DNA from 2 places in the Streptomyces sp. CA-288835 genome. Region 1 is predicted to be linked to the other one. Evidence: predicted binding sites of a transcription regulator. Region 1 holds the regulator's gene; the other holds the start of a gene.
The links. The regulator HrcA, encoded in region 1, represses chaperone genes, less so after heat shock. The targets are predictions, from matches to a motif close to TTNGCACTCNGNNNNNCNGAGTGCNAA.

Region 1 (7,106 bases):
CTTGCGCAGGCCGGAGGTGAGGTGGTGGATCTGGGGGTACGCGGCGGGGGCGTACGGGCCGTGCTCGCGCATGAAGCGGTTCACCAGGCCGCGGGCCGGGCGGCCGGAGAAGGCGCGGGTCAGCTCCGTACGGACGAAGAGGGGGTTGGTGAGCGCCTGCTTGTGCAGGGCGTTCGCGCCGGACTCGTGGGTGGCGAGGAAGGCCGTGCCGAGCTGGGCGGCGGTGGCGCCCGCGGCGAGTGCGCCGGCGATCTGGCCGCCGCGCATGATGCCGCCGGCCGCGACGATCGGGATCTGTACGGCCTCGCGGACCTGCGCGATCAGGGAGAGCAGTCCGATGCCGGCGCCGTCCGTCTCGGGGTTGTCGCGGTGGGTGCCCTGGTGGCCGCCCGCCTCGACGCCCTGCACGATCACCGCGTCGGCGCCCGCCCGCTGCACGGCCTGCGCCTCCTCGACGGTGGTCGCGGTGACCATGGTGAACGTTCCGGCGCGGGCGAGGGAGTCCAGGACCTCGCGCGTGGGGCAGCCGAAGTGGAAGGAGACGATCGGCGCGGGGTTGTCGAGGAGTACGGCGAGTTTGGCGTCGTAGCCGTCGTCGCGTCCGCTGTCTGGGTCGCCCAGCTTGGTCTCGTACCAGGCGGACTCGCCGGCGAGCTGGTTGGCGTAGACCTCGACGGCGGCGGGGTCGGCGTACTCGGGCTGCGGCATGAAGAGGTTCACGCCGAAGGGCCGGTTCGTCGCCCCGCGGAGTTGCTTGATCTCCTGGTACATGCCGTCGGCCGTTTTGTAGCCGGCGGCGAGAAAACCGAGCCCCCCTGCCTCGGACACGGCCGCGGCGAGCTGCGGCACGGAGACGCCGCCCGCCATCGGGGCCTGCACGATCGGAAGGGGGAAAAGATCGGTCAGCGCGGAGGACATGACGGCATGTTGTCACGTCGCTCCAAGAGGACCGAATCCGGCCTTCCGCCCGGCATACGCCAGAGGAATGGGCGCCGGTCAGCAGGTACGGCGGAGGCCTCCGGGCACGAGATCAAGCCGTGCTCAGAGGCCTCCGGAAGCGTGCGAGAAGGACCCGCCGTCAGCGCCCGTTGAACGCATCCTTGAGGCGCGAGAACAACCCTTGCTGCCCAGGCTGGAACTGCCCCGTAGGCCGTTCCTCCCCCCGCAGCTTGGCCAGCTCGCGCAGCAGCCGTTCCTGCTCCACGTCGAGCTTGCTCGGGGTCATGACCTCGACGTGGACGATGAGGTCGCCGCGACCGCCGCCGCGCAGATGCGTGATGCCGCGGCCGTGCAGCGGGATCGACTGGCCGGACTGCGTGCCCGGGCGGATGTCGACCTCCTCCATGCCGTCGAGCGTCTCCAGCGGAACCTTCGTGCCGAGCGCCGCCGCGGTCATCGGGAGGGTGACCGTGCAGTGCAGATCGTCGCCGCGTCGCTGGAAGGCGGGGTGCGGGACCTCGTGGATCTCGACGTAGAGGTCACCGGCGGGCCCACCGCCGGGGCCGACCTCGCCCTCTCCGGCGAGCTGGATCCGCGTGCCGTTGTCGACACCGGCCGGGATCTTCACGGTCAGTGTCCGGCGGGAGCGTACGCGTCCGTCGCCCGCGCACTCCGGGCACGGGTTCGGTACGACCGTGCCGAAGCCCTGGCACTGCGGGCAGGGCCGGGACGTCATGACCTGGCCGAGGAAGGACCGCGTGACCTGCGAGACCTCACCACGGCCGCGGCACATGTCACACGTCTGCGCCGAGGTCCCCGGAGCCGCGCCCTCACCGCTGCAGGTGGTGCAGACGATGGCCGTGTCGACCTGGATGTCCTTCGTCGTCCCGAAGGCCGCCTCGTCGAGCTCGATCTCCAGGCGGATCATCGCGTCCTGGCCGCGCCGGGTGCGCGAGCGCGGGCCGCGCTGGGACGCCGTACCGAAGAACGCGTCCATGATGTCCGAGAAGTTCCCGAAACCGCCCGCGCCGAATCCGCCCGCGCCACCGCCGGCCGCCTGGGACAGCGGGTCACCGCCGAGGTCGTAGACCTGCTTCTTCTGCGGGTCCGACAACACCTCGTACGCGGCGTTGATCTCCTTGAACCGCTCCTGCGTCTTCGGATCGGGATTGACGTCCGGATGCAGCTCGCGTGCGAGCCTCCGGAAGGCCTTCTTGATCTCGTCCTGTGACGCATCGCGGCGCACGCCGAGTACGGCGTAGTAGTCCGTGGCCACTTACGACTCCGCCAGGATCTGTCCGACGTACCGTGCCACCGCTCGTACCGCTCCCATCGTTCCCGGGTAATCCATGCGGGTCGGTCCGACCACGCCGAGTTTGGCTACTGCCTCGCCGCCCGAACCGTAACCGACAGAGACGACCGACGTGGAGTTGAGTCCCTCATAGGCGTTCTCATGACCGATCCGCACCGTCATGCCCGAATCGCTTGCCTCACCAAGGAGTCTGAGCAGGACGACCTGCTCCTCCAATGCTTCCAGAACGGGCCGGATCGTGAGGGGAAAGTCATGTCCGAAGCGAGTGAGATTGGCGGTGCCGCCAATCATCAGCCGCTCCTCGGTCTCCTCGACGAGCGTCTCCAGGAGGGTGGAGAGCACCGTCGAGACCGTGCCGCGGTCCTCGGCCTCGAAGGCCTCCGGCAGGTCCTGCACCAGGTTCGGGACGTCCGTGAAACGGCGGCCCGCGACCCGGCTGTTCAGCCGCGCGCGTAGATCCGCCAGCGACGTCTCCCCGAACGGCGCCGGGCAGTCGATCATGCGCTGCTCGACCCGTCCCGTGTCCGTGATCAGTACGAGCATGACGCGCGCCGGAGCCAGCGACAGCAACTCCACGTGCCGCACCGTCGAGCGCGTCAGCGAGGGGTACTGCACCACGGCGACCTGCCGGGTGAGCTGCGCCAGCAGTCGTACGGTCCGGCCCACCACGTCGTCCAGATCAACGGCGCCGTCGAGGAAGTTCTGGATCGCCCGTCGCTCGGGCGCCGTCATCGGCTTGACGCCCGCGAGCTTATCGACGAACAGGCGGTAACCCTTGTCCGTGGGGATGCGTCCGGCGCTGGTGTGCGGCTGCGCGATGTAGCCCTCGTCCTCCAGCGCCGCCATGTCGTTACGCACTGTCGCCGGCGAAACCCCGAGGCTGTGCCGCTCCGTGAGCGCCTTGGAACCCACCGGCTCTTCCGTGCCCACGTAGTCCTGGACGATGGCGCGGAGCACTTCGAGCCTGCGTTCACTGAGCATCGCGCACACCTCCAGCTGGTCTCCCGTGTTCTTCGCTTGGCACTCAGCGCGCAAGAGTGCCAGCATCCCGGCTCAAGTGTACGGCCGTGGGGTAGCGCCCCGGCAAGGGCGGACGTGAGCCGCCGATCCGAGGTGTACGGGCATGTCCTGCTCTGTCGGGGACATACAGCTAGCGTCGTTGCATGACGGTGACTTGGGAAGAGTCCGCGCGATGCTGAACACGGTCTGGGCGGAGGCGGGGTGGGAGGAGCTGGCCCCCGGGGTCGGTCGGTGCCGTCTTCCCGGGTGGGACTGCACGGTCGGGCTCGTGATCGGCGAGGGCGCGGCGCTCCTGATCGACGCGGGGTCGAGCGTGCGGGAGGGCGTACGGCTGCGTACGGAGGCGCAACGGCTCCTCGCGGGTGGCAGGGTGACCCACCTCGCGCTCACGCATCCGCACTTCGACCATGTCCTCGGGGCGGCGGCGTTCGCGGGGGTCGAGGTCTTCGGGGCGGTGGGCGTGGACAAGGTGCTCGATGACGACCGCGATGAGCTGCGCGCGGATGCGGTGCGCAACGGTGCGGATCCGCGCGAGGCGGCGGAGGCGGCGGATCTCCTCGTCCGGCCGCGGCATCTGGTGTCTGGCGAGTGGACGCTGGACCTGGGGGGCGGGCGACAGGTGCTGCTGGCGAATGTGGGGCCGGGGCATACTCCTCACGATCTGGCGGTGCTGGTCCCCGCCGGGCCCGGCGGCCCTGGCAGGCCCGGCAGCCCCGGCGGACCTGGTGCGGTCCCCTCCCCGGAGGCGCTCGAGGCCCGCGAGGTCGTCTTCTGCGGCGACCTGGTCGAAGAGTCCGGCGAACCGCAGGCCGGCCCCGACGCCGTACCGTCCCACTGGCCCGCGGCCCTGGACCGGCTGCTGGCCCTGGGCGGCGAGGACGCGGTGTACGTCCCCGGACACGGTGCCGCGGTGGACGCGGGCTTCGTCCGGGCCCAACGGGACGCGCTGGCAAGGCGTTTCGGGGTGTGACGAAGGTCGTATCGGTATCGTCTGCCGAATGCGCCAGTACTCACCGGATCTGACCCCTCCCTGGAAGAAGCCCAAGCCGGTACCGGAGGTCCCGGCCGAGCCCGGCCTCGTCGTCGAGGAGCCCGGCACCGGCTTCTGCGGCGCCGTGATCCGCTGCGAGGCGGCAACGGTCACGCTGGAGGACCGCTTCGGCAAGCACCGGGTGTTCCCGCTGGAGCCGCGCGGGTTCCTGCTGGAGGGGCGGGTGGTGACGCTCGTACGTCCGTCGTCGGCGCCGGTACGTCCCACGCGTACCGCCTCCGGCTCGGTGGCCGTCCCCGGCGCCCGCGCCCGCGTGGCCCGTGCCGGGCGGATCTACGTGGAGGGGCGCCACGACGCGGAACTGGTCGAGAAGGTGTGGGGCGACGATCTGCGCATCGAGGGCGTGGTCGTGGAGTACCTGGAGGGCATCGACGACCTCCCGTCGATCGTGGCCGATTTCGACCCTGGCGCCGATGCCCGCCTGGGCGTCCTGGTCGACCACCTGGTGCCCGGCAGCAAGGAGTCGCGTATCGCGGAGGCGGTGACGAGTGAGTACGCGCTGGTCGTCGGGCATCCGTACATCGACGTCTGGGAGGCGGTGAAGCCGTCGTCGGTGGGGATTGAGGGGTGGCCCCGGGTCCCGCGCGGGCAGGACTGGAAGACGGGGGTGTGCCGGGCGTTGGGGTGGCCGGAGAACACGGGGGCGGCGTGGGGGCGGATCCTTGGCTCGGTGCGCTCGTATCGGGACTTGGAGCCGGAGCTCTTGGGGCGCGTGGAGGAGTTGATCGACTTCGTCACGGCGGCGGAGTGACTTTCTCGGCCGTGAACGGCCGAGCTTGTGTACTCGGTCTTTCACACCTTGTCGCGCTCCCGACTGCCCCCTACGGCGGGACGGTCACGGGTCGCATCTCCCACTAACGGCCAGGCCAGTTGCAGGACGGGCATGGTGACGAATGCCCACGCCGAGCGTGCGCGGTTGCGCACGTTGACCCCGGCGACGTGGTCGGCGGACCTAGCGAGGCCGCACCGACGACAACGGAAATGGTCCCGGTCGGGCCGTTGGCCCGCCCGGTGTGCCCGCAGCGGGGACAACGCTGCGAGGTGTGGGCCCGCATCCACCTCCGTCGGAACGCCGACGGGCGACGCCTGGCTCACGCTGCGGCGTAGTCGGCGAGCGAAGGCTCCAACAGGCCGAAGGCGCTGTCCGCCTCCGCGATGACGGTGGCGGAGATCCGGACGTTGTCCTGGCCGGTGAGGGTGAGTTCCTGGATGCGCTGGAACAGGGTGCGGTGCACGGCGCCGAGCAGGGCGGCGGCGGTGCGGGGGGTGATGTCGCCGCGGGGTGTGCCGGTGGCGTCGGCCAAGGCGTCTGCCAAGGCGGCCTCTCGCAGGTCGTGCAGGTCGCGCAGTCGGGCGGAGAGGGTGGGGCTGTCGGCGATCATGCGGGCGAAGTCGGGGCCGGAGAACCCGGCGACCGGGTCGGCGTCCGCGGCCGCGTCGGCGAAGGCGCGGCGCAGGGCCGCCAGGGCCGACTCGCCGGCTTGACGGCCGGTCACCGTACCGGCCAGGGAGGCGGTGAAGGCGTCCTGGTGGTCCAGGGCCAGGTCCTCCTTGCGCGGGAAGTAGTTGGTCACCGTCTTCTTCGCCACCCGCGCGGCGGCGGCGATCTCGGCGATGGTGGTCCGCTCGAAACCCTGGGCGAGGAACAAGCCGGTGGCGACGTCGGAGATGAGCTGCCGGGTCTCCTGCTTCTTGGATTCCCGCAGGCCAGCAGGGGGTGCGGACGAAATGGCGTCAGTAGTCATGGAGCAATCTTACCCTCGTAGTATTTTTATGTTGACATCCTCGAGCGGACCAGCCTAAGTTTACATCCGTTGCAAGTTTCCTCCGAAGCGAAGAACGGATGTGCCCATGCTCGAACCCCCCCTGTCGCCCTTCGGATCGCGCCCGTCAAGATCGGCCCGGTCCTGACCGAGCGCGACAACCGCGCCCCGGCTCTGCCCCGCGGCAATCAGCGTTCCGCCCGCGCTCTGCCCGCACCCGCCCGGCGGGTCCCCCCGAAGGCCCGCAATCTGCCGCGCCGCTCCGGCTACTGACCCGCACTCACCCGGCACCTGTACCTCCGCCTCCCGGAATCCAATGAGGAGAAGCACCTTGCAGATCACCGCGTCCACCGTCTCACTCACCGTCGACGACGTCGCCGCGTCCCAGCGGTTCTTCACAACACACCTCGGCTACGTCGAGCAGGCCGCCGCCGATGGATTCGCCTCCCTGTCGCGCGACGACGCCGCGATGGACATCGTCCTGCTCGCACGTGGCACCGAAGTGCTGCCGGCCGACCAGCGTGACCAGCACGCCTCCGGCCTGATCCTCGCCTTCACCACCACCGGTATCGAGCAGGAGGAGAAGCGGCTGCGCGCCGAGGGCGTCGAGATCACCATGCCGCTGCGCGAGGAGCCCTGGGGCGAACGCCTCTTCCAGGTCACCGACCCCAACGGCGTGATCGTCCAGTTCGTCGAGTGGGTCACCCCGTCCGGCCCCGAGAACGCCTGACAGCCCACCGCGTCAGGCCGATCCGCGCCATGCCCCGGCAACGCCCGGCCCGGACCGTGTGCGACATCCCGCAACTCGGCAGAGGACCTCAACCTTGTCACCTGATCCGACCACCGTTCACCCGCTGCCCGCCCACGACCGCGTGGTGTTCCTCAAACCGCTGGTCATGTCACCGACCATCGCCGTGGGTGAGTACACCTACTACGACGATCCGAACGGCGCCACGGACTTCGAGCACCGCAACGTCCTTTACGCCTACGGGCCGGAGCGTCTCATCATCGGCAAGTACTG
Region 2 (7,106 bases), 3.0 Mb from region 1:
GCGCGGGGCTGCGATGTGATCACCTTCGATCACGAACATGTGCCCACCGAGCATTTGCGGGCCCTGGAGGCGGACGGAATTCCCGTACGCCCCGGCCCCGACGCTCTGGTGCACGCCCAGGACAAGGGTGTGATGCGCGAGCGGCTCGACGCGATCGGGGTGCCGTGCCCACGGCACCGGATCGTGAGCGACCCGGCCGATGTCGCCGCGTTCGCGGAGGAGGGCGACGGCTTCCCGGTCGTCCTGAAGACCGTCCGCGGCGGCTATGACGGCAAGGGCGTGTGGGTCGTGGAGTCCGCGGAGGAGGCCGAGGATCCCTTCCGCGCCGGTGTCCCGGTGCTCGCCGAGGAGAAGGTCGACTTCGTACGGGAACTCGCCGCGAACGTCGTCCGCTCGCCCCACGGCCAGGCGGTCGCGTACCCCGTCGTGGAGTCGCGGCAGGTCAACGGCGTCTGCGACACGGTGATCGCCCCCGCCCCGGACCTCCCCCAGGAGCGGGCGCTGAAGGCCGAGCAGCTCGCCCTGAACATCGCCAAGGAACTCGATGTCATAGGCCACCTCGCCGTGGAGCTCTTCGAGACCCGCGACGGCCGCATCCTGGTCAACGAACTGGCCATGCGCCCCCACAACTCCGGCCACTGGTCCCAGGACGGCGCGATCACCTCCCAGTTCGCCAACCACGTCCGCGCGGTCCTCGACCTGCCGCTCGGCGACCCGCGCCCGCGCGCGAAGTGGACGGTCATGGTGAACGTCCTCGGCGGCGACTACCCCGACATGTACTCCGCGTACCTGCACTGCATGGCCCGCGACCCGAAGCTCAAGATCCACATGTACGGCAAGGACGTGAAGCCCGGCCGCAAGGTCGGCCACGTCAACACCTACGGCGACGACCTGGCCGACGTCCTCGACCGCGCCCGTCACGCAGCCGCATACCTGAGAGGGACGATCACCGAATGAGCACTGCGCCAGAGTCGCCCGTCGTCGGCATCGTCATGGGCTCGGACTCCGACTGGCCTGTCATGGAGGCGGCGGCCCAGGCCCTGGACGAGTTCGAGATCGCGTACGAGGTCGATGTCGTCTCCGCGCACCGGATGCCGCGCGAGATGATCGCGTACGGCGAGGAGGCGGCCGACCGCGGCATCAAGGTGATCATCGCGGGTGCGGGCGGGGCCGCCCATCTGCCGGGCATGCTCGCCTCCGTGACCCCGCTGCCCGTGATCGGCGTGCCCGTGCCGCTGAAGCACCTGGACGGCATGGACTCGCTGCTGTCGATCGTGCAGATGCCCGCCGGAGTGCCGGTCGCCACCGTGTCGGTCGCCGGCGCGCGCAACGCCGGACTGCTCGCTGCCCGCATCCTCGGCACCCACGACGAGGAACTCCGCGGCCGTATGCGGGAGTTCCAGCAGGAGCTGAACGACCAGGCTTCGGAGAAGGGCAAGCGGCTGCGCGCCAAGACCGAGGGCGCCGCGGGCTTCGGCTTCGGTTCGGGGAGCTGAGAGCATGACGTCCCTGGACGAAGCCCGGGAACTGCTGCGGGAGTTCCCGATCGCCGACGGGCACAACGACCTTCCCTGGGCCCTGCGCCAACAGGTCCGCTACGACCTCGACGCCCGCGACATCTCCGCCGACCAGAGCGCGCACCTCCACACGGATCTGCCGCGGCTGCGCGCGGGCGGCGTGGGCGCCCAGTTCTGGTCGGTGTACGTCCGCTCGGACCTGCCGGAGCCCGTGTCCGCCACCCTCGAACAGATCGACTGCGTACGGCAGTTGATCGCGCGCCATCCCGCGGACCTGAGGGCAGCGCTGACGGCCGCCGACATGGAGGCGGCGCGCGGCGAGGGCCGCATCGCCTCGCTGATGGGCGCGGAGGGCGGCCACTCGATCGCCAACTCCCTCGCCACGCTACGGGCGCTGTACGCGCTGGGCGTCCGCTACATGACCCTCACCCACAACGACAACATCCCCTGGGCGGACTCCGCGACGGACGAGCCGGGCGTCGGTGGCCTGTCGGCCTTCGGCCGCGAGGTGGTCCGGGAGATGAACCGCGAGGGCATGCTCGTCGACCTCTCCCACGTCGCCCCGACGACGATGCGCGACGCCCTCGACACGACCATCGCGCCCGTGATCTTCTCCCACTCCTCCGCACGCGCGGTGTGCGACCACCCCCGCAACATCCCGGATGACGTACTGGAACGCCTGCCGGCCAACGGCGGCGTCGCGATGGTGACCTTCGTCCCGAAGTTCGTCCTCCAGGCGGCCGTCGACTGGACGGAGGCGGCGGACGACAACATGCGCGAGCACGGCTTCCACCCCCTGGACACCACCTCGGAGGCGATGAAGGTCCACCGCGCCTTCGAGGACGCGCACCCCCGCCCGGTCGCCACGGCCGCGACGGTCGCCGACCACCTGGACCACATGCGCGAGGCCGCCGGAATCGACCACATCGGCATCGGCGGCGACTACGACGGCACAGCCTTCACCCCCGACGACCTGCACGACGTCTCGGGCTACCCGAACCTCATCGCCGAACTCCTGAACCGCGGCTGGTCAAAGCCCGACCTCGCCAAGCTGACCTGGCAGAACGCGGTACGAGTGCTGGGAGCGGCGGAGGACGTGGCACGCGACGAACGCTCCCGCAGGGGTCCGTCGAACGCGACACTGGCGCAACTGGACGGCTAAGCGGGCTTCTGCCGTTGGGCGGGATCCCCGATCAACATGGTCGGAGCTCCCTTCACTCGCGTCAGGAACACGGTTGCCGAGTTCGGCCCCTGCGGCTTCACCTTGCGCCGGAGTTCCTCCGGCTCGACCGCTGAGCCGCGCTTCTTGACGGTCAGGGTGCCGACCCCGCGCTCTCGTAGCAGCGCCTTCAACTTCTTTACGTTGAAGGGGAGTTGGTCGGTGATCTCATAGGCGGTGGCGTACGGGGTCGGGGTCGCGGCGTCCGCGGTGACGTACGCGATCGTCTCGTCGAGCAGCCCGCCGCCTACCTCGTCTGCGACCTCCGCGACCAGGTGCGCGCGGATGACGGCACCGTCGGGTTCGTACAAGTACCGCCCCGGCGGCCGCACTTGAGGATCGGGCAGCCCGCGCCCACGCAGGCTGCGCGGCCCCGGCAGCAGGGTGGCACGCACAAGCCCGGGCTCGGTGCCGAACCACAGCACCGCCTCCTTCACATCCCCGGCATCCGAGACCCACTCGGCCTCGGCGTCACCCGGAACCGCCTCGTGCGGAATCCCGGGCGCGATCTTCAGCGCGGCCCGAGGCGCCTTGTGAGCCGCGTCGATAGCCCAGGCGAGAGGCGGCGAATAGGCCTCGGGATCGAAGATCCGCCCTCGTCCACCCCTCCTCGCGGGGTCGACGAAGACCGCGTCATACGAGGACGTATCGACCTCCGTGACATCCGCCTCCCGTACGTCGATCAGGTCGCCGAGCCCCAGCTCGTCGGCGTTCGCTCGCGCCACCGCGCAGGTCAGCGGGTCGCGATCGACAGCCAGGACACGTACCCCCGCGCGGGCGAGGGCGATGGCGTCCCCGCCGATGCCACAGCAGAGATCGGCGACGGACCGTACGCCGAGCTCCGTGAAACGCTTCGCCCGGTACGCCGCGACCGTCGCCCGAGTCGCCTGCTCGACCCCGTTCGCGGTGAAGAACATCCGCCCGGCGTCAGCGCCCCCGAACTTCGCCACCGCCCGCTGCCGCCACCGCGCCTGCGCGATGGCCGCGGACACGAGCTCAGCGGGATGCTCCCGCCGCAACCGCGTGGCCACGGCCAGCTCCTGCGCCGGTTCGACCTCCCGCACCTCGTCGAGCAGAAACCGTCCGCGGTCGGTGAGCAGCGCGGCGAAGGAGGCCAGGGGGTCGTGATCGTCCACAGCCCCATTGTGGGCCAGTCGGTGGACGGTACGCGCCCGGTGGCGGTGTCGGCGGGCTCGTACGGCTCATGGCCTGTGAGGATCCGGGGCCATGCGATCGGTACGACAAGATGGCAAAGTCGGCCTCCGTCGCGCCCTGGCCACGGCCGTACTCACGTCCGCACTGCTGGCCGCAGGCGCCACCGGCTGCGCCCGGCCCATCGCCCCGGCCGAACACCTCGACAGGCTCGACAAGAAGGCGACATCGACGGTGGGCGCCCACAGCGTCCCGGCCGCGACGTACCGTCGCTGGGGCCTCCCCGCCCCGCTCGCCCCGGCACCGGAACCACCCGCCCGCCCCGCCGTACGCCCCGCGGGTCCCGGCCTGCCGCCCGTCGTCGACCGTGTCCCCACCCGCGACAAGGTCGTCTTCCTGACCTTCGACGACGGCGCCGAGCGCGACCCGCGGTTCGTCGACCTGGTCCGCGAACTCCGGCTGCCGGTCAGCATGTTCCTCACGGACAGCGTCGTAGGACCGGGATACGCGCACTTCGGCCGCCTGCGCGCGGCAGGCGCAAGCGTCCAGAACCACACCCTGGACCACCCCTACCTGCCCGGCCTCCCCTACGCCGGCCAACGAGCCGAGATCTGCGGCCAACAGGACAAACTCAAGCACCGCTTCGGAATCCGCCCCCACCTGTTCCGCCCCCCGTACGGCGCCTACAACCACGACACGCTCAGAGCGGCGGCGGACTGCGGAGTAGCAGCGGTGGTCCTGTGGAGCGACGCGAAGCGCCTACGGCCGGGCGACATCCTCCACTGCCCGGAGGGCCGCGACGGCGCAACCCTCGCGGAGACGACGACGCGAATGCTGAACCACATCCAGCGGCAGGGCTTCACGGTGGCAAGGCTGGAGGACTACCTCTGAGGCCTTCTGCGGGGCTCGGAGGCGGGGCGGGGGCGCAGTCGGCGCGCGATCTCCAACCGGCCCAGCCATATTCAGCCCGTCCGGCGCTTGAGGACGAGGCCGAAGGCCGATACGGGGGTCTGGGGGCGAAGCCCCCAGAGGACGCCGGCACCAACGCAGGGTGCCCAAACCCCCGAACACGCCGGAGGCGATTGGCACTCCGCTTGACCGAGTGCTAATCGCGGTCATAGTCTCAGGTCTGGCACTCCCCACTGGAGAGTGCCAACAACGCGACGGGCAGGTCCGGCACCCGCGACGACGGATCGACCTGGTCGCCACCTCAGACAGTTAACCCCGTGAGATCTCCGAAGGGGGAGGTCGGATCGTGACGACCGCCAGCTCCAAGGTTGCCATCAAGCCGCTCGAGGACCGCATTGTGGTCCAGGCCGTCGAGGCCGAGCAGACCACGGCCTCGGGCCTGGTCATCCCGGACACTGCGAAGGAGAAGCCCCAGGAGGGCGTCGTCCTTGCCGTGGGCCCGGGCCGGTTCGAGAACGGCGAGCGCCTGCCGCTCGACGTAAAGACCGGCGACATCGTGCTGTACAGCAAGTACGGCGGCACCGAGGTGAAGTACAGCGGCGAGGAGTACCTCGTCCTCTCGGCTCGCGACGTGCTCGCGATCATCGAGAAGTAATTCACCCAGGTTTGCTTTGAACCGCGCCCCTGGCCCCCTGCGACCACTAAGAAGCCGGGCGCCGGGGGCGCGGTTCGTTTTTTCCGAAAGGACTGACTCAGCTCCATGGCGAAGATCCTGAAGTTCGACGAGGACGCCCGTCGCGCCCTCGAGCGCGGCGTCAACAAGCTGGCCGACACGGTCAAGGTGACCATCGGCCCCAAGGGCCGCAACGTCGTGATCGACAAGAAGTTCGGCGCGCCCACCATCACCAACGACGGCGTCACCATCGCCCGCGAGGTCGAGGTCGAGGACCCGTACGAGAACCTCGGCGTCCAGCTGGTGAAGGAGGTGGCGACCAAGACCAACGACGTGGCGGGTGACGGTACGACCACCGCCACCGTGCTGGCCCAGGCGCTGGTACGCGAGGGCCTGCGGAACGTCGCCGCCGGCGCGTCCCCCGCGGCCCTGAAGAAGGGCATCGACGCGGCCGTCGCCGCGATCTCCGAGGACCTCCTCGCGACCGCCCGCCCGATCGACGAGAAGGCCGACATCGCCGCCGTCGCCGGGCTTTCCGCCCAGGACCCGCAGGTCGGCGAGCTGATCGCCGAGGCGATGGACAAGGTCGGCAAGGACGGTGTCATCACCGTCGAGGAGTCCAACACCTTCGGTCTCGAGCTGGACTTCACCGAGGGCATGGCCTTCGACAAGGGCTACCTGTCGCCGTACTTCGTGACGGACCAGGAGCGTATGGAGGCCGTCCTCGACGACCCGTACATCCTGATCCACCAGGGCAAGATCTCCTCCATCCAGGACATGCTGCCGCTGCTGGAGAAGATCATCCAGACCAACTCCTCCAAGCCGCTGCTGATCATCGCCGAGGACGTCGAGGGCGAGGCCCTGTCGACCCTGGTCGTGAACAAGATCCGCGGCACGTTCAACGCGGTGGCCGTGAAGGCCCCCGGCTTCGGCGACCGCCGCAAGGCGATGCTCGGCGACATGGCCACCCTCACCGGTGCCACCGTCATCGCCGAGGAGGTCGGCCTCAAGCTCGACCAGGTCGGTCTCGACGTGCTGGGCACAGCCCGCCGCGTGACCGTCACCAAGGACGACACGACGCTCGTCGACGGCGGCGGCAAGTCCGAGGACGTCGCGGGCCGCGTCGCCCAGATCAAGGCCGAGATCGAGACCACGGACTCCGACTGGGACCGCGAGAAGCTCCAGGAGCGCCTCGCGAAGCTGGCCGGCGGCGTCTGCGTGATCCGTGTGGGCGCGGCCACCGAGGTCGAGCTCAAGGAGAAGAAGCACCGTCTGGAGGACGCCATCTCCGCGACCCGCGCCGCGGTCGAGGAGGGCATCGTCTCCGGTGGTGGCTCCGCGCTCGTCCACGCCGCGAAGGTCCTCGAGGGCTCCCTCGGCAAGACCGGCGACGAGGCCACCGGTGTCGCCGTGGTCCGCAGGGCCGTCGTCGAGCCGCTGCGCTGGATCGCGGAGAACGCGGGCCTCGAGGGCTACGTGATCACCTCCAAGGTGGCCGAGCTCGACAAGAACCAGGGCTTCAACGCCGCGACCGGCGAGTACGGCGACCTGGTCAAGCAGGGCGTCATCGACCCGGTCAAGGTCACCCGCTCCGCCCTGGAGAACGCCGCCTCCATCGCCTCCCTGCTTCTGACGA

Region 2: the regulator HrcA is predicted to act here: its motif matches at 4,971-4,997, upstream of groES (co-chaperone GroES).

What each region holds. Positions count from the first base shown of each region.
Region 1 covers NZ_JBNJMW010000001.1:6,967,410-6,974,515, reverse strand. The annotation lists gene ACQEVY_RS31580 (nitronate monooxygenase) at 1-918, opposite strand, end outside; gene dnaJ (molecular chaperone DnaJ) at 1,079-2,215, opposite strand; gene hrcA (heat-inducible transcriptional repressor HrcA) at 2,216-3,232, opposite strand; gene ACQEVY_RS31565 (MBL fold metallo-hydrolase) at 3,447-4,241, shown strand; gene ACQEVY_RS31560 (DUF3097 domain-containing protein) at 4,270-5,073, shown strand; gene ACQEVY_RS31555 (TetR/AcrR family transcriptional regulator) at 5,414-6,067, opposite strand; gene ACQEVY_RS31550 (VOC family protein) at 6,417-6,815, shown strand; gene ACQEVY_RS31545 (CatB-related O-acetyltransferase) at 6,910-7,106, shown strand, end outside.
Region 2 covers NZ_JBNJMW010000001.1:3,935,501-3,942,606, reverse strand. The annotation lists gene ACQEVY_RS17640 (5-(carboxyamino)imidazole ribonucleotide synthase) at 1-957, shown strand, start outside; gene purE (5-(carboxyamino)imidazole ribonucleotide mutase) at 954-1,496, shown strand; gene ACQEVY_RS17630 (dipeptidase) at 1,501-2,679, shown strand; gene ACQEVY_RS17625 (class I SAM-dependent methyltransferase) at 2,676-3,872, opposite strand; gene ACQEVY_RS17620 (polysaccharide deacetylase family protein) at 3,964-4,779, shown strand; gene groES (co-chaperone GroES) at 5,144-5,452, shown strand; gene groL (chaperonin GroEL) at 5,558-7,106, shown strand, end outside.